DNA from 4 places in the Propionispora vibrioides genome. Region 4 is predicted to be linked to each of the others. Evidence: riboswitches for the same ligand, from Rfam matches in the RefSeq annotation. Region 4 holds a riboswitch; each other region holds the start of a gene.
What was found. A riboswitch is a leader RNA that binds a small molecule or an ion and turns the genes downstream of it on or off. The one in region 4 is predicted to bind cobalamin.
Positions count from the first base shown of each region.

Region 1: linked by a shared signal. The riboswitch ahead of BMW43_RS14700 (NAD(P)/FAD-dependent oxidoreductase) and the one ahead of BMW43_RS12665 (PepSY-associated TM helix domain-containing protein) in region 4 are both predicted to bind cobalamin.
Region 2: linked by a shared signal. The riboswitch ahead of BMW43_RS14795 (OmpH/Skp family outer membrane protein) and the one ahead of BMW43_RS12665 (PepSY-associated TM helix domain-containing protein) in region 4 are both predicted to bind cobalamin.
Region 3: linked by a shared signal. The riboswitch ahead of BMW43_RS14715 (acyl-CoA dehydrogenase family protein) and the one ahead of BMW43_RS12665 (PepSY-associated TM helix domain-containing protein) in region 4 are both predicted to bind cobalamin.

Region 1 is NZ_FODY01000020.1:17,143-21,773, reverse strand. It holds gene BMW43_RS14705 (NAD(P)/FAD-dependent oxidoreductase) at 1-892, opposite strand, end outside; gene BMW43_RS14700 (NAD(P)/FAD-dependent oxidoreductase) at 876-2,378, opposite strand; cobalamin riboswitch at 2,833-3,006, opposite strand; cobalamin riboswitch at 3,244-3,428, opposite strand; gene BMW43_RS14695 (SDR family NAD(P)-dependent oxidoreductase) at 3,565-4,323, opposite strand; gene BMW43_RS14690 (sirohydrochlorin cobaltochelatase) at 4,410-4,631, opposite strand, start outside.
Region 2 is NZ_FODY01000020.1:40,763-45,393, forward strand. It holds gene BMW43_RS14790 (ABC transporter ATP-binding protein/permease) at 1-267, opposite strand, end outside; cobalamin riboswitch at 465-639, shown strand; cobalamin riboswitch at 914-1,128, shown strand; cobalamin riboswitch at 1,398-1,612, shown strand; gene BMW43_RS14795 (OmpH/Skp family outer membrane protein) at 1,851-2,294, shown strand; gene BMW43_RS14800 (hypothetical protein) at 2,490-3,908, shown strand; gene BMW43_RS14805 (TonB-dependent receptor domain-containing protein) at 3,978-4,631, shown strand, end outside.
Region 3 is NZ_FODY01000020.1:22,712-27,342, forward strand. It holds cobalamin riboswitch at 365-548, shown strand; cobalamin riboswitch at 791-975, shown strand; cobalamin riboswitch at 1,218-1,401, shown strand; gene BMW43_RS14715 (acyl-CoA dehydrogenase family protein) at 1,612-2,754, shown strand; gene BMW43_RS14720 (electron transfer flavoprotein subunit beta/FixA family protein) at 2,799-3,620, shown strand; gene BMW43_RS14725 (electron transfer flavoprotein subunit alpha/FixB family protein) at 3,624-4,631, shown strand, end outside.
Region 4 is NZ_FODY01000015.1:72,383-77,013, reverse strand. It holds gene BMW43_RS12685 (PTS mannose/fructose/sorbose/N-acetylgalactosamine transporter subunit IIC) at 1-354, shown strand, start outside; gene BMW43_RS12680 (PTS system mannose/fructose/sorbose family transporter subunit IID) at 371-1,201, shown strand; gene rplM (50S ribosomal protein L13) at 1,679-2,119, shown strand; gene rpsI (30S ribosomal protein S9) at 2,143-2,535, shown strand; cobalamin riboswitch at 2,699-2,872, shown strand; gene BMW43_RS12665 (PepSY-associated TM helix domain-containing protein) at 2,888-4,324, shown strand; gene BMW43_RS12660 (transglycosylase domain-containing protein) at 4,436-4,631, opposite strand, start outside.

The DNA of each region.
Region 1 (4,631 bases), on a different contig from region 4:
CCACATTACCGGCCGCAAAGAAGCCCGGTGCCGAGGTTTGCCGGTACTGGTCAACCACCGGACCGCTGGTCACCTTGTCCATGTCCACCAGCCGCTGCGACAGCTCATTCTCCGGAATCAGTCCGACTGACAGCAGCAGGCAGTCACAGGCTATGTCAAATTCGGTACCTGCCACCGGTCGCAAATTTTCGTCCACCTTGGCGCAGGTGACAGAGGTTACCCGGTCACGGCCAGCTACCGTTGTGATAGTGTGTCCCAGATACAAGGGAATCTGATAATCTTCCAGACACTGCACCACGTTACGTGTCAGACCATTCGAATAGGGCATCAGTTCAATAACCGCCTCAACTTTGGCGCCCTCCAGCGTCAACCGCCTGGCCATAATCAGGCCAATATCGCCGGAGCCCAGAATAACAATACTTTTTCCCGGAATACAGCCTTCCATATTAGTCATGCGCTGGGCAACTCCGGCGGTAAACACACCGGCCGGTCGCTCTCCGGGAATACGGATGGCGCCACGGGTGCGTTCCCGGCAACCCATGGTAAACACAACGGCCCGGCAATGAATTTCGCATAAGCCGTCCTGTGGGTTGGCGGCAATCACTGTTTTGTCAGACTGCACATCAAGCACCATGGTATCCAGCATCACGCGAATCGACTTTTTCTGTCCGACCATTTGGATATACCGTCGGGCATAACCGGGACCGGTCAGTTCCTCTTTAAACCGGTGCAAACCAAACCCGTTATGGATGCACTGTTGAAGAATACCACCCAATTCGCGGTCGCGTTCAATAATCAGTATATTTTCGGCGCCTTGTTCGGCAGCGCTATAAGCGGCGGCAAGGCCGGCCGGTCCACCGCCGATAATGGCTATGTCAACGAATTGTTTCACTTTGATTTCCTCCGGCATCAACTGGAATTTTGTCATAAAACAGATAGGACTGGGCCGTTTCCTTACGAATGGCGGTTAGCGGCACCTGCAGCTCACGGGCCAGAATAGCGGCCACCTTAGGTCCACAGAAACCACCCTGGCAGCGGCCCATGCCGGCGCGGGTCCGTCTTTTTACACCGTCAACCGTTTTCGCCCCGCAGGGAGAATGAATAGCAGCCACGATTTCCGCTTCGGTAACGGTTTCACAGCGGCAAATAACGCGTCCGTATAATGGATTTTTACGAATGAGCGTTTGTTTCTGCTCATTTGATAATTCACGGAATACAATTTTGGGTTCATTATGGCTAATAAATTTTTTCTTAGGCAGCAGCAGCAAACCACACTCTTTTAAAAGTTCAGCGACAAGCTCGGCAATGGCCGGAGCAGCCGTCAAACCAGGCGACTGAATACCAGCGGCATGAATTAACCCGTTAACAACCGTTGATGGACGAATCACAAAATCATCGCTATCGGCAACGGCCCGCAGACCGGAAAACTCGGTAATCGATGCATTAAGCGGTATAGCCGGGAACAAACGTTTAGCGCCTGTGATAACTTCCTGGAAACCGGCGGCGGTTGTCGCCAGATTTTCTTTGGCGGCTATCGCCAAATTCTCCTCCTCAGGCATATTCTGGGCGTTCGGTCCAATGAAAGTATTACCGTGTACGGTAGGTGCAACTAAAATACCTTTCGAGTGCTTGGTTGGTGTGGGAAATAGTACGTGATTCACTCTGGGTCCGGCGTTTTTGTCAAATAATATATATTCGCCTTTACGCGGAGTAAGGGTAAAGCTGCTATCACCTGCCAAACGGGCGACCGTATCGGCATAAAGTCCAGCGGCATTGATGACATAGCTGGCTGTAATCGAGCCTTGCGGTGTCCTGACCCCGGTAATCCGGCCATTGGTTATTTCCATATTGGTAACAGGACATTCTGTGAGAATTTGCACGCCATTTTGGGCGGCGTTTTCGGCAAACGCAAGCGCAGCATCAAACGGAAGAAAGATTCCTGTCGAAGGCGCCCACAACGCGCCTTCAGCGTTCACTAAGCCGGGTTCCTTGGTCAGCGCTTCCTCCCGGCTCAGCAAAGCCAGCCCAGGCACTTGGTTCTGGTTTCCCCGGTTCAAAAGTTCCGCTATGGTCTGCAGCTCTTCTTTATCAGTAGCAACAACCAGTGAACCTATCCATTGGATGGCAAGGGACAACTCCTCCCGCAACGCATGGTACAGAGCATTACCCCGTACATTTAATCTGGCTTTCAGCGTCCCCGGTTTGGCATCGAAACCCGCATGAAGGATGGCACTGTTTGCCTTGGTGGTGCCAGCGGCCAGTTCCGGTTCCTTTTCCAGCAGGACAACGCGTAGCTGGTATTTGGCTAATTCCCTGGCAATAGCCGTACCAACGATACCGCCACCAATGATAACGACATCGGACTTAAGTGTTGACATGTTTTCACTCCCTGTATGACTGCAATATTAATTAATAGAAAAAATAAAAAAACCGGATAAACATCTGCCGTTCAGACATTTATTCGGACTTCTCTTTGTTCTGTCCATCTAGGAAACCACTGAATTATTCGCACTGCACGTCCGTCCAGACGGATTTTTTTCCGTCCGGCTGCGTCAGCCAAACCCCAATTATCAGCGACTCCCTATTAAATTGTATCAGGCATAGCTTTATATTCACCGCCATTCGATATTCCGGCCAGTTTACCGGCAAACATAAAATAAGGACGTATTCTCATTTATGCAAAAAAAGCAGGTTTCCTTTATGATCAACCGCACAGCCGTAAAAGTTGATTACAAAGGAAGCCCGCTTTCCCAGCCGTTTCCGGACAACCCAAAAACAGCCTATGGGTATAGACTTTCCGTCGTAATCGCCTCCCCGTCGCTCGCAGGTCAATCGGTGATTGTCAGATAGGCAGTTCTCCTGGCTTTGCGTCATCGCTTCCCCAATCCTTCCCAGGATGAATATCCCAGTGGCCTTGCCTTTTGGAGTCACTCTTCATTACAGTGGCGGGACCGCACCGGCCTTCCCTATTAAGCCCCGCAGGGCACCTACCTCTTTGCGTATTTCATTATAAAAATCCACAACAACTGCCCGCTCCAATCCGGCAGTCGTAACCAGAGTCCCCCCTTCACAACATAAAATAGGTTTCTTTTGTCATCAACTCTCGCCTGCTGCCGAAAAAATTGATTACAAAAGAAACCTATCTTCAAAGCGCCATACAGGATGCCTAAAAAGAGGCAACCCAAAGACAGCCTATGCATATAGACTTCCCTTATAATCGCCTTCCCGTCGCTCGCAGGTCAATCGGTGATTGTCAGATAGGCAGTTCTCCTGGCTCTGCGTCATCGCTCCCCCAATCCTTCCCAGGATGAATATCCCAGTGGCCTTGCTTTTTGGAGTCACTCTTCATTACAGTGGCGGGACCGCACCGGCCTTGCACCGGACTTCCCTATTAAGCCCCGTAGGGCACCTACCTCTTTACGTATTTCATTGTATATTCATAACTTTCTCATTTAACATATCATGCAGCAAACAGGAAGTCAAATAAAAAGCCTTCTATATAATGTATACACAGGCTAAATATTGAATACAGTATTCTCTATCTTTTGTTTGGCAGCCAAATCCTTAACAGGCGGTCAGTCCGCCATCGACCGACCATAACGCGCCTGTAACAAAGGCGGCCTGCGGCGAAGCCAGAAACAAAATTACCTGAGCCACCTCATCGGGCGTTCCCAGCCGTCCCAAGGGATAAATACCGGCCATATCCCGCAGTGTTCTTTCTCTGTCCGCAGCCTGCTCTAATTGTTTTTCCAGCAAAGGTGTATGAATATCGCCGGGGCATACGGCATTGACCCGGATGCCATAGGGCGCCAATTCCAGAGCCAAAGCTTTGGTAAAAGTGTTGACAGCCCCTTTTGCCGCGCAATAGGCAGTACACAGCCAGTTGCCCTGCAGCCCGGCATCGGAAGAGACATTGACAATGGCGCCGCCCTTGCCTTTCTTTAATTCCGGCACGGCAAACTTAGCAATAAAATAGGTCCCTTTCATATTCACATCCATGATCGCTTCATAATCATCCTCGTTAACCTCTTCAATGGCTTTCTCCTGATAGGTACCGGCACAATTAACGACAATATCCAGCCGGCCCATAACCTTACAGGTTTGGACGACCGCTTTCTGACAATCAGCTACCTTAGCCACGTCAGCTTCGATGTAGCAGACTTTCCCATATGAGTCTAATTCCTGTACCGCTTTTTCGCCTTTCTTCCGGTCCCTTCCCACAACGGCAACTCCGGCGCCTTGCTCCAGGAATAGCCTGGCTGCCGCCAGGCCAATACCGGAGGTACCGCCGGTAATGAGTACCGCTTTTCCCTGTATGTTCATTGCTTACCCCTTTCGTCCGTTTATCCTGTCCGGACGGCCGCTAACTACGTCTTCTGAAAAAGCTTTCCCTCCGGTAGTTCTTCTATTCAGGAAAAGTCCTTTTTCTCAGCGATAGCATCTTTAACATGCTGGACATAAATATCCTGAATCGCCGGGTTCTCACCAACCCCCTGCAAACAAACGCTTACTTCAAAGCCGGCGTCCTGCAGCCGGGACTGAAAAGAATCAGGCTCATCTCCCGCCATATCCCGTCTGGCATGTTCGCCGGCTACCAGCAGCAACGGAATAAGGGTGACTTTCCTGACACC
Region 2 (4,631 bases), on a different contig from region 4:
CTTGCCGTAAGACTGGTAGCCTGAGGTCAGGATATAGAGGGTCGATATGAGCAGAAACTGCAGCAGGGTCCGGTGAAAGCCGGGGCGGTCATAAGCCTGCAACTGGTTGTAAAAGCCTGCCTGCCAGTTGTTTAAGGCCAGATTGAGCGATACGATGACGACAGTACAGCCGATAACCAGCAAAGCGAGAAACCAGGCCACGTGGCTTTTGCCGGAAACCCAGTAAGTAAGAGAAAGTCGCAGCAGATTGTTGGGCGGAGCTTTCAAGGAACAGCCTCCTTTAACGGAATGGAAATGGCTGATGCAGTTCATTATATGAGGTGCCGGAACATGGTATGAGTGCGGGATTTTGAATGGGGGACAATGTGATACGCTTAGAATATATTGTATACAACCGAATATATGTTGACAGAATTAACCATTAGTGGTACTTTTTAATTAAAGGAAAAACAAAGATTTTTATAAAATTTCATATGAAATCAGGTATCCGGCAGTAGGCCGGATTTAAAAGGGAAGTCCGGTGTGATTCCGGCGCTGTCTCGCAACTGTGAAGGAGAGCCATGTTTCTGTAAGCCTCTTACCAAGGAGGAAGATGGCCATGACCCTAAGTCAGGGTACTGCCTGGTTTTAGCATCCGTACAGCCTGCGATGGACAGGTCTGGGATTAAGAACACTTGCAGGCATGGAGATAGCTCTCTGAGTTATAACTTGACGGTAGGCTTATTAAGATGAGCCTTTTCGCCTTAATAGCATGTAGGTTCTTAACCCGGCATTGACAGCAGGCGGCTTTGAAAAAAGTAAAGCGTCAATTGTTCCGCCGGACGGAACGATTGACGCTCTTTTGTTTATCGGCAAGTCGTATGACGAAGCATATCGATAAGCAGGACTGCATAGGATGAGAAAGTGACGAAAACTATATAGCGTTGGGATAGGTGCCCTACGGGGCTTAATAGGGAAGCCGGTTGAAGGCCGGCGCGGACCCGCCACTGTAATGGGGAGCAAACTTGCAGTATAGTGTCGATCTTAAACTTGATCGTACTGTACTCTGCCACTGGAGCGAACGCTTTGGGAAGGCGCAGGGGAGCGAGGAACCAGAGCCAGGAGAACTGCCTTATCCGACAATCACCGTTGGTGTTGTGACAAGTTCAAAATAGGAACTTGTTGCCACACAGAACCCGCGATGGACCGGGGAGGGGATTACGCTTAAAACCAGGGACAGTGTCTGCCTGGTTGGCGTAAGCACACTCCCGTAAAGGGAGTTTTTTTATTTGGTACACCTGGACCGGTGGATCTGGTAAAGGGTTAGCTGTGTACAGGCTTTGCGATGGCTTTACATAACAGGTTGGAGCCTATAGTGAGGCAGTCGCGCAGTACCGCATAGGAAGAAAGTAACACAACTATATAGCGTTGGGATAGGTGCCCTACGGGGCTTAATAGGGAAGCCGGTTGAAGGCCGGCGCGGACCCGCCACTGTAATGGGGAGTGAACTTGCAGTATAGTGCCGATCTTAAACCTGATCGTACTGTACTCTGCCACTGGAGCGAACGCTTTGGGAAGGTGCAGGGGAGCGAGGAACCAGAGCCAGGAGAACTGCCTTATCCGACAATCACCGTTAGTGTGTGACCAGTTCAAAATTAGGAACTTGTTGCCACACAGAACCCGCGATGGATCGGGGGAGGGGATTACGCTTAAAACCAGGGACCGTGTCCGCCTGGTTGGCGTAAGCACACTCCCGTAAAGGGAGTTTTTTATTTGGCAGGTTGCTTTGTAGCCAAGGCAGGGGTTAGCCGTAGACAAGCCCCGCCGCCGGCTGTACATAACAGATAGAGATTATGGTAAGGAGAGAGTACATGAAAAAAATATCCCGAATGATTTCTCTGGTGGCAGCGGCTTTGTTCCTGTCCGGACTGGTTGCGCCGGCCCCGGCTCTGGCCGCTAAGGCCGCCCCAGAACCAAACGTCGGCTATGTCGACCGGCAGCAGGTTTTTAACAGTTATCCTGGCATTCAGGACCTCCTGCGGCAGATTCAAAGCATGCGGGAGGCGGCGCAAAAAGACTATGACGCCCGGAGCAAAGATCTGTCGCCCGGGGAGCGAAAAGCACTGAATGATACCATCGCCCGCGAGGAAGCGCAGCGGGAGGACGCCCTGATGAAACCGGTAGGCGATAAAATCGAGGCGTCGATCAAGGCTGTAGCCGGAGAAAAGGGCTTGCCCGCCATCGTCGACGCAGGCATTGTGGTCTATGGCGGCATCGACATCACCGCCGACGTGATTGCCAAAATGAAACAGTAAGCGGCGGCGTGTTTGGCGGCACTGAAAGCCTAACCGTCCTGCCCGGCCGTGATAACGACGCCCGGACAGGCTGTGATAGGAATTCGTGATAAGGAGGTGAGTTCTTTTCCGATGAGCAGTAAGGGAAAGACCTCAGCAGCCGACAAGCTGTTGGGGGGCGCAAGGTAAGAAAAAGCAAAAGGGAGAGTGAGTTGTATGTCTAGTAAAGTAGCGGTAACTGCCTATAACTATCCGGCGCCTGATTACGTTGGGGTGGGGGATGTCAGCACGGCCCAGTATGCCGGCGGTACCAGCGGTACCGTGATTGCCACGCAGACAGGTGTGGTCACCCAGTATACCGATGGTGGCAGTACGGTCTCGCTGCCTGGTGACACCAAAGTATTCCACTTCAAAAACAGCTCCGGTGTGGATCAGGCTTTGGTTACAGCAACACAGTGGACTAGCGGGACGCCGGTATGCAAATACCTGATTTTTGATGCTACCGTTCCAGCCACGATTCCTACCGGTTACAATTGGGGAACACCGGTGTATGGTCCTACCACCTGGGCCATTGGCAGCACTGCCTTAGCCAACCTGTACAAAATCCAGACAACGACCATCAGCGGTACCTTCTATATCTACGGCATTGACTATGATGCCGCCAGCGCCTTCCGTCTCGCGGCCAGCGGCTCGACCTATACGCTGGATACCACCAATTACTATACCTTTGACCGGCCTTCTGCGGCCAGTGAAGGACACGGCGTTGATTTGCAAATTGTCGGCAGTAATGTGTTTACTCTCTGGATCAGCGGGACCAACCTGTCATCGGGAGCGCCCAGCGCATCTTACCTTGACAGTACGGTGGTTAAGACCAATCTGACGTTCGGCGGCGCCACCTATGCCGGACCTCATGGCAGCACGACGCCGAGCGGGACTAAGCCGGCTAAAAACGCATTCAGCATCCAGCCCTATAGCGGCGTACTGCTGCTGACTGCCATCGGCGGACCGCAGCAGGCCGGCACCTGGAATCCTGACTCCCGCATTCAACAGATTGATCAGAGCACGCTGGCTGTTAGCGATTTGCTTTTGGCAGCCGCCAGTTCCAGTGATCCGGCGGAAGACCAGTTCGATTTCCGGGCGCTGTCGTTTAATGCCAGTGGTACGGAAGTCTTTATTCTGACGGGCATCTACAATTCCAGCTTTTCTACTATGAATTGGCGTTTGTACTGGCTCACTATGAACTCACTGCTCAATGCCGGTGGTGCTTTGCTTAGTGATTTAGTGGCAGCCAGTGCTCCAGATCCAACGGCAACGGTTATAACGTCGGGAAGCTCAGCCGGCTATCTTTGGGCGCTGCTGTATTCGGAAAGTACGCAGAAAACCTGGTTCAGCCGCGGCAATGATCTGGCAATTTACAATACCGGCGGTATGGTCGGCAGTGCGGCGGCGATCGGTAGCCTGACCACCCTGGGCAGCGGCTCCTATCTTAACTCCATTACCATCTACGGCGGCGAAGAGGCGCCAACAGCCAAGACCTTAAAAGGCTATGTTGCACCGGCCTTCGCCTCCAATACGGCGGCAGCCCTTATCGAACGCAAGCGCTTGCTGGAGCAAATTGCGGCAGCCAAAGACTAAGCAGCGTTTCTGGCGGAGGGAATGGCTTGTCCCTCCGCTTTTTTATGTAAGCAGTAAGGAGAGAATGCATTGCGAAAGTGGAAAAAACGGATACAACGGAAAAAACGGGCAAGACAGGCTCTGCTGGCGATCGTCCTGGCGGCCGCTTTGGGCTGTGCTGCACCGGTAAAGGCGGCAACGGTCGTGATAGCTGGTGAGACGGTAAACGATTCAGAGTTAGGTACGGCAAGTGGACCGGCCACTTACACCGTCGGCGCGGGGCTGACAAAAACAACCTGGGCTAATGCAGACCAGACCAATTCTTCGGCTTTGCGCTATAAGGCAGTGGTTATTGAAAATGGTGGGGTTTGGCGACCCATGGATCTTAGCTTTACGACTGGAGATTTGACAATAGGTGCCGGCGCGGTCCTGGACATGACCTATAAGTACGAAAATTATCCTTACGATGGGACATCGACCGACGGCATAGAGTTTGTCCGGAATTTTAATAACAATAATAATACTGCGACCAAAACAGTCTTTTATGATGGGGCCATCCTGCGGGGAACGATATGGAGTAATTCGAGAAAAACGACATTTACCTTTAAGAACCCGCAGTTTGGGACCGGGGAATCATCGGCCACCGTCAAAGTCCAGTGGCGGTTTGATAAAAGCTTTTTCAGCGGCACCAACAGCGGCGTGGCGGCAGGCAGTTGGGAAGCGGCCAAGGCGATCAATTTAAAC
Region 3 (4,631 bases), on a different contig from region 4:
TAAGAAATCCGCGCTGTGCCCTTTGGGTATTTGTTTGAGCGAAGCGAGTTTACAGATTTTAGGAAGCCGGCAATTTTTCAAGTATGTTGGAGGACAGGCCTAGCCTTTTGGGTCCCTTTGTGGCAATGACAAAGGGACGACAAGCTGGTTTGCCACACCACAGGCTGTTATAAATAAATAAAAATCATGTTGTGACAGCCTCAGTCTATTTTTCGATCCGGAGCCGTGTTTTTGTATTGGAAAATTTCAGGGAAAAATATTGTATTCAATATTTACGCCGTGTATACATTATATACACAACAACTGATTTGACTTTTTTGCGGGTTCATGGTATTTTAAACAAGTAAGTTCGAAAAAGCACAATTGAATACGCAAAGAGGTAGGTGCCCTACGGGGCTTAATAGGGAAGTCCGGTGCAAGACCGGTGCGGTCCCGCCACTGTAATGAGGAGCGACTCCAAGGGAAAGGCCACTGGGATATTCATCCTGGGAAGGATTGGGGGAGCGATGACGCAGAGCCAGGAGAACTGCCTATCTGACAATCACCGGTTGACCTGCGAGCGACGGGGAGGCGATTACGACGGAAAGTCTATAGCCATAGGCTATTTTCAGATTGTCCTTTTTATGGATACCGAAAATAGTGCTGGGAAGATAGGTTTCTTTTGTGATCAACTTTTACGGCAGCAGGCCGGTTGATGGCAAAAGAAACCTATTTTTTATGGTAAGGAGAGATCGGTAAGCGAAAATCGGCACTGGGAATATGATTGAATGTTCCATAGTCCTATAAGAACCACATATGAAAAGAGGTAGGTGCCCTACGGGGCTTAATAGGGAAGTCCGGTGCAAGACCGGTGCGGTCCCGCCACTGTAATGAAGAGCGACTTCAAGAGGCAAGGCCACTGGGATATTCATCCTGGGAAGGATTGGGGGAGCGATGACGCAGAGCCAGGAGAACTGCCTATCTGACAATCACCGGTTGACCTGCGAGCGACGGGGAGGCGATTACGACGGAAAGTCTATAGCCATAGGCTATTTTCAGATTGTCCTTTTTATGGATACCGAAAATAGTGCTGGGAAGATAGGTTTCTTTTGTGATCAACTTTTACGGCAGCAGGCCGGTTGATGGCAAAAGAAACCTATTTTTTATGGTAAGGAGAGATCGGTAAGCGAAAATCGGCACTGGGAATATGATTGAATGTTCCATAGTCCTATAAGAACCACATATGAAAAGAGGTAGGTGCCCTACGGGGCTTAATAGGGAAGTCCGGTGCAAGACCGGTGCGGTCCCGCCACTGTAATGAGGAGCGACTCCAAGGGAAAGGCCACTGGGATATTCATCCTGGGAAGGATTGGGGGAGCGATGACGCAGAGCCAGGAGAACTGCCTATCTGACAATCACCGGTTGACCTGCGAGCGACGGGGAGGCGATTACGACGGAAAGTCTATGCCCATAGGCTAATTTCAGGCTGTCCTTTTTTAAGGATACCCGAAATAGTACGGTAAGATAGGTTTCCTTTGTGATCAACTTTTACGGCGGCAGGCCGGTTGATGGCAAAGGAAACCTATTTTTATTTGACTTAAGACAAAGATAAAAAGGAGAGAAGAGATACGCATGTTTACATTTACTGAAGAGCAGGAAATGCTTCGCCGTGCCGTACGCGAGTTTGTGGAAGCGGAAGTGGCTCCTAAAGCACAGGAATGGGATGAGCAGGATCATTGTCCGGCAGAACTGTTTCCCCTGCTGGGCGATATGGGGATAATCGGGATTTTTGTGCCGGAAGCGTATGGCGGCGTAGGCTTGGGCTACGTGGAGCGGGTTATCTGCCTGGAAGAACTGGCCCGCCACTGTGCCGGTCTGGCGATTACGGTGATGGCCCATCAACTGTGCATGGGCGGTGTCATGAACTATGGCACAGAAGAGCAAAAGCAAAAGTATTTGCCTGATCTGGCCAGGGGCAGAAAAATCGGGGCGCTGTCACTGACGGAAGCTACCGGCGGCTCTAATTTCATGGGACAGACGGCTAATGGGGAATGGAAAGACGGTCAGTGGGTGCTCAATGGCCGTAAGTGTTTTATCACCAATGCCCACCTTGCCGATCTTGACCTGTGGACGGTTGTTACCGGGAAAAATGCCAAAGGCCGGCCTGAACTGAGTGCCTTCCTGATTGACCGGGGAACGCCGGGGCATACGCCGGGAAGAGCCGAACACAAACTGGGCATGCGCTCGTCTAACACCGGTGATGTAAGCTGCGTCAATGTCCGGGTGGATGCTTCCCAAATGCTCGAGCAACGGGGCAAAGGTGCCAAAGTGGCACTGAGCACCATTCAGGAAGTAGGCCGTGCCGGCATGAGTGCTATTAATCTGGGGATTCTGCGTGGCTGCCTGGAGGAAGCGGTCCGGTTCTCCAATGAGCGGATTATCTATGGTAAGCCGCTGCACCACATGACCAATATCCAGTTTGCCCTGGCGGAAAACCGGCTGGATTATGAAACGGCCCGTTTGCTGACCTATCGGGCTGCGTCAATGAAGGACAAAGGCGTCCCTTGTTCCGCCGAGTTTGCCATGGCCAAATATGCGGCTACCGAAGGAGCAATCCGGGCGGCAAAACGGACGATTGATCTCATGGGCGGTTATGGCGTGATTAATGAATATCCCGTAGGGAGATATTTAAGAGACGCCCTGGCCGGTTCGACTGCCGGCGGGACTTCAGATGTTCTGAAAGTGGTCATTGCCGGTGAAACGGTGAAACAGTAGTTCCCTGGAAGCTTAATTTATATCAGGCATAAGGAGAGATTGTTATGGGACTAAACATAGCGGTGTGTATCAAATCGGTACCCGATCCGGCTTATTACGATAAGATCAGCATTGATCCTAAGACGAAAACTATTACCCGTAAAGGAATTCCGGCCATTATCAGCCCGGGAGATAAGCACGCTTTGGAAGCGGCTCTGCAGCTAAAGGATCAATATGGCGGTACAGTTACCGTCATTGGCATGGCGCCGCCGGAAGCGAAAAGGGAATTGTTCGAAGCACTGGCCATGGGGGCCGATGAAGCCGTGCTCTTAAGCGACCGGGCTTTTGCCGGTGCCGACACGTTGGCCACTTCGTACACTCTGGCTCAGGGGCTAAAAAGAAATGGCGACTTTGATCTGGTGCTGACCGGTACGGAAAGTGCCGATGGCGCCACCTCGCAGGTACCTGCTCAGTTGGCCGAGTGTCTGGGAATACCGCATTTGTGGAACGTGAAGGAGTTTGCCCTGACGGAGCAGCGCAAAATTCAGGCTAAAGTCAAACTGGAGGCGGCTACCGGCGAATACCTCATCACCTTGCCGGCGTTACTGGCCGTTTCACGGGAAGTCAATAAACCCCGTTATACCACCGCTTTTGGCATCGTCAAAGCCAAGGGGAAAAAATTGACCGTTATTGACAACCGGGAACTGCAGGCTGATGCGAAAAAAATCGGTCAGCAAGGTTCACCGACCTGGCCGGGCGATATTTTCATCGCTTCCCTGTCGCGCAAGGGCCAGGCCCTGACCGGCACGCCGGAAGAAATCGCGGCCAACCTGATCGAAAAAATACGTGCGGCCGGTATTACTCCGGTTGTTGCTAAGGAGGCGTAAGAAATGAAGCAGAGCTATAAGCGGGAAGATTACCGCGGCATATGGGTTATCGCCGAACAGGACGGTGACCGCATCAGCCGGGTGAGCTTGGAGCTGTTAACTAAGGCCAGAGAGTTAAAAGAGCAAGGAAAGCTTGCTGAACCGGTGACTGCCGTGCTGTTAGGAACTAACCTGGCGGACTTTCCGGCCAAGCTGGCGGAAGCCGGAGCGGAAGCTGTTATTTTAGTAGATCATGCCGCGCTGCGTTATTTCCGGAATGAAGCCTATGCGCTCATCATTAAAGAACTTGTGGAAGAAAGAAAACCGTCGGTGATTCTCATGGGCGCTACGGCAGCCGGTTCGGATCTGGCTCCTACGGTGGGAGCTAAATTGTGGACTGGGGTGGCTGCCCACTGCGTGGATTTGAAATTAAATGACCAAGGCAATCTGGTGGCTGTGGTACCGGCCTTTGGCGGCAAAGTACTGGGCGATATTTTATGTCCCGAACTCCGGCCGCAGATGGCAACTGTCCGTCCCGGCATTTTGGGCAAAGCGCTTTGTTTCCCTCATGACCACTATCAAGTGGAGCATCATGATCCTGCCGCTGCCTTGGTTAAGGACAAAGGGCTGGTACAAGCGATTGGTGTCAGCTATGAACCGGTGCAGGGCGTACCTTTGGAGGAAGCGGAAGTTGTGGTGGCCGGCGGCTTTGGCGCAGCCACCGAAGAAAACTGGCAGTTGGTTGAAACGCTGGCCGGCGTGCTGGGCGGCGCCGTGGGGTGCACCAGACCGCCCCTGGATGAAGGCTGGGCCAGAGACTATCAGATGATCGGCACCAGCGGCAAATCGGTGCGTCCCAAAGTGTATATCGGTGTGGGGATTTCCGGTGCCACCCATCATGTCTGCGGGATGAAAGATGCCGGGCTGATCATTTCTATCAATAAAGATGAGAAGGCTCCTATTTTTGAAGTATCCGACATTCGCGTTACCGCCGATGTGGCAACTATTTTACCGCTGGTCATTGAAGGACTG
Region 4 (4,631 bases):
GTTATTCCCTGTACACTTGCGGCTTACTTCGGTGCAAATTATATTCAATCCTTTATTGAAATGTGTGCAGGAAAGCCGCTGCAAATCTTCCAGATTATCGGCGGATTGATGCCTGCCCTTGGTATTGCGATTACCTTGCAGTATATCTTCAAAGGTGAAGCGCGTATCTTCCTGTTCCTAGGATTTATGATTGCCACAGTTTCCGGGCTGACCTTGATTGAGCAGGGTATCCTTGGACTGTTGGCGGCGATCCTCTATATTCAGGTAACTGGTAATATGACTCCGGCGGCAGCATCGGCTGGCGGTGCATCCTCCGAGAACTACGATCCGGACTACGATCCGGACGATGACTGAAGAGAGGTGGGACAGCATGGTTAACAACGAACAGAAGCTAATTCCAAAAAACGCTCTGATCCGAGCCGCCCTGATTTGGGAAACTTGGGTTCAAACCTGCTATAATTACGAACGTATGATGGGGATGGCGTGTGCCCATACATTCCTCCCGGTTGTGAAATATCTGTATCCGAATAATAAAGCAAAGCAGATTGATCTGATGACGCGCCAAATGGAATTTTTTAACGTCCATCCTGAGTTCGGTTCTTGTATTCTCGGCCTGGCCATTTCGCTGGAAGAAGAAAAGGCAATGGGCAAGGAGATTCCGAACGAGTTTATCACCAATATAAAAACCTCCTTGATGGGTCCGTTGGCGGGCATCGGCGATACTATCTATCAGGGCGTTCTGATTCCGATTCTTCTGGCATTGTGTATTGATATCACCCGTTCCGGGACCGGAAATATATGGGGTGCAGTAATTTACGCGGTGGTCATGTTCGCCATCACCTACATTCTCTCCGTGGGAAACTTTATGTTTGGCTATCATGCGGGCAGTGATGCCATCATGGATTTCCTCGAGCGAGGGATACTGAATAAACTGCTCAAGGGTGCCTCTATCATGGGCTGCATGGTTATGGGCGGACTGATCGTAAACTATGTTAAAGTGACCTGCGGTCTGACCATCACCACTTCGGGGGCGGAGTTCTCGCTGCAGAAAAGCCTGTTTGACGCGATATTGCCCCATATTCTGCCGCTGGCCGCTACGATGGGTGTGTATGGTTTGCTGCAAAAGAAATGGACATCGGTCCGAATCATTATGTTGATGGTTGTAGTCGGCGTTGTCGGAGGTTTGTTTAATATATTATAAATGAGCACTTATGGAGCGTCATGAGGGAAGTTTCATCTTTGAGCGGCTTTCGATAACGAGAGCCGCTCAAAAACTTGTTATACTAGTGTCGGCGGTCTTAAAACAGTAAGAGAATGGCGAGGCTATTTTTCGCAGCGCGAGGTGAGGGGAGGAGGCATACCGTTAGTATGTTGACTGACGACAACGAAACGGTGGGGAAAATAGACCGCCAGTATTCATTGGATTAATGTTGACCAGGTACTAATTGCACAGGAGAAACATTAATGGTATTCATGTCGAATAGTATTAATGTTTCATTTTCCCAAGAAGAAAGAGCATTTCTGATAAAAAATGCAAATTATCCCTCGATAATCCTTGACTTTACCAGTCAGATTGATTAAAATGTTTTTATGAGATTTATGCCATGTATTCCATTAGCCCCGGAATTCAGGTTCAGAATCTAACCAACCCGTAACTTTTGCAACAAGGAGGGATACTATGAAAACAACATTTATGGCAAACGCAGCCAACGTAGAACGTAAATGGTATGTTGTAGATGCTGAAGGCAAGACTGTAGGTAGATTAGCCGCTGAAGTAGCCAAAATTCTTCGCGGAAAACATAAACCGACTTTTACTCCGCATGTTGATACAGGAGATCATGTCATCATAGTAAACGCAGCTAAGGTAGCGTTTACCGGTAAAAAATTGATCCAAAAAACATATTTCCGTCATTCCGGTTATCCAGGAGGTACTACCTTCACCACTGCCGGAAAAATGCTGGCTGAAAAGCCGGAAAGAGTCCTGGAAATCGCTATTAAAGGCATGTTGCCGAAGAATAGCCTGGGACGTCAAATGTACCGTAAATTGAACGTGTACAAAGGTGCTGAGCATCCGCATGCCGCTCAACAACCGGAAGTACTGGAACTTGATATTAGATAATACCGGAAAGGAGGAACATGAGTATGGCATTAGTTAGCTACTACGGCACAGGCCGCAGAAAAACTTCGGTTGCCAGAGTTCGTCTGGTTCCGGGAGAAGGCAACGTGATTATCAACGGCCGTCCGCTTGTTGAATATTTTGGTTTAAAAACTCTTGAACTGATTGTAAAACAGCCATTAAATCTTACTGAAACGATTGGTAAGTATGATGTATTGGCTAAGGTAGAGGGTGGCGGTCCTTCCGGACAGGCAGGCGCCATTCGCCACGGCATTTCCCGTGCTTTACTTAGAGTGGATCTCGAGTACCGCCCGTCTTTGAAACAAGCAGGCTTCCTGACTCGTGACCCCCGTGAAAAAGAACGCCGCAAATACGGTCTTAAGAAAGCCCGTAAAGCATCGCAGTTCTCGAAACGTTAATTTTATTCAAAGCAAGACCCGCATCAACTCTGGTTGGTGCGGGTCTTTTTCTATTTGCCGGAATAGGTTAAGCTGTTATTTTTCAACAATTTTACTGCATAAAGAATACTTAATGAAGTACCAATTGACATTTCAGAAAAAGTGCAGTATAGTAAGCGAGAAAAATAACAGATTTGGAACAGGTGCAATTGCGCTTAATAGAGAAGCCGGTACAAGCCGGCACGGTCCCGCCACTGTAAGGGGAGTCGCTCACAAGATGCCACTGGATATATTTCTGGGAAGGTGTGAGCCGACGAGGAACCTGAGTCAGGAGAACTGCCTGTTCAACAATCGCCGCTATGACCTGCGAGTGATGGGGAGGGGGATTTGGTTTGTTTGCAGTTTTTGCATGAGCCTTTTTCTTTGCATATGTGTGCGGAAAAGGCTCTTTTTTATTTTCAAGTCAGGAGGAAAAATTATGCGTTATTGGTATAAAATTCACCGCTGGATTGGTTTCATTTGCCTGCTGTTCTTTCTATTGCTTTGTCTTACCGGGCTGCCGTTATTATTTAAGACGGAAATCCATGATTTTAATCTTTTAGACAAAGAAAATATGCATCCCGCCTCAGATTACGGGCAAATCTGGAGGGAAGTAGACGCCGGGGAAAAATTAGTGAAGGAAGGCTATTCCGGCAAGTCGATACGAAGTATTTCGGTTCAGCCCGATGAGGGAAGAATACTATTTCGGGTTCAGGACAAAGACAGCAACAAGCCGGTCGCTGCCCGGTTAAGCATGGGCGGCGAGCAGCTTGCCTATTATCCGTCAGACCATACCCTGCAGCCCTGGCATCAGGAGAAAGTAAAATATCCCTGGCTGGCTGAATTCATGCATGAGATGCATCGTCTGCATATGTATCTTGGTATGGGCAAGGGCGGGATGGTGTTTTTAGGCTTCATGTGCTTTTTGAGCCTGGTCTCGGTTGTGTCCGGCTGCGTGCTTTACGGGCCGTTTATGAGGCGAAGCCCCTTTGCCCTTATTGGCAAGCGCAGTTGGCGGGAGCGGTGGTTTGGCTGGCACAAGTTTTTGGGCATTGCAACGGCTGTTTGGGCAATTATTTTATGTTTTAGCGGCGTTGTTATTGTTATTTTTTCACTCAGCTACGGTTTGTATATTCAGGATTCGAAGACGGCGGTGAAGGACTATTGGCAGTCAGCTCCGGCGGCGGGAAAACATCTTTCCCTGGCTGAAGCCAAAACTTTTGTAATGGAAGCCTTTCCTGACGATGTGATCCTTTCGCTTGATTTACCGGATAGAAGGCAATCGCCGGCGGCTTATATTTTCTACATTACACCGGCGACAGAGAATCCGCTGGACTTTCTGGGGCAGCTTGTTTTTATCCCGGACAGAAAAGGTATGGAGCCGCAATATTTCACCAAACCTTTACCGGATTATTTGTTTTTTGCCGGCTATATGCTGAAACTGCACATCCACAATCACGAACTGCTTATTTTAAAGATTCTATGGGCTCTTCTGGATATCGCGCTCATTTTTGTTATTCTCTCCGGTCTGCTGGGGTGGCTCAGGAAAGGTGAAAAAATAGAACGCTCTTCTGTTGCCACGCCATCGCTCAACCGGCCGACAGCATCAACCTGGAAATGGCCGGGCATTCTGGCCGGCTTGAGTCTGCTGGGCCTGGTTCTTCCCCTATACGGAACAGTGGGGGAATTTGCCGGCACCATTGCCTGGCTGGCTGTAGCCTTGCTAAGTATTTTCTTATGGCGGGAAAGAAATTCCCAAGGGAACGCCTAATTGATACTTACTGCAAATTTTTCAATCAGATTTATATAGGTAAACAGAAAAAAGCTGGAACAGTGATATTACACTGATTCCAGCTTTAAGAATAATACCGGCATTGTTTTTCTATTTTGCCAGGACAATGGGTTGCAGTTTGGCTTCCTGGGCTGTATCCGGCCCGAGGTAATTGTGTTTGACCATGGCGCCTAAGACAATGGCCTGTCTTCTTTTGGCTGCCGCAAAATTGACGTATGGCGAATTCAGCGAGGGAGCATTGGGCAACCCGGCCAGCATGCTGCATTCGGCCAGATTCAGTTCAGCC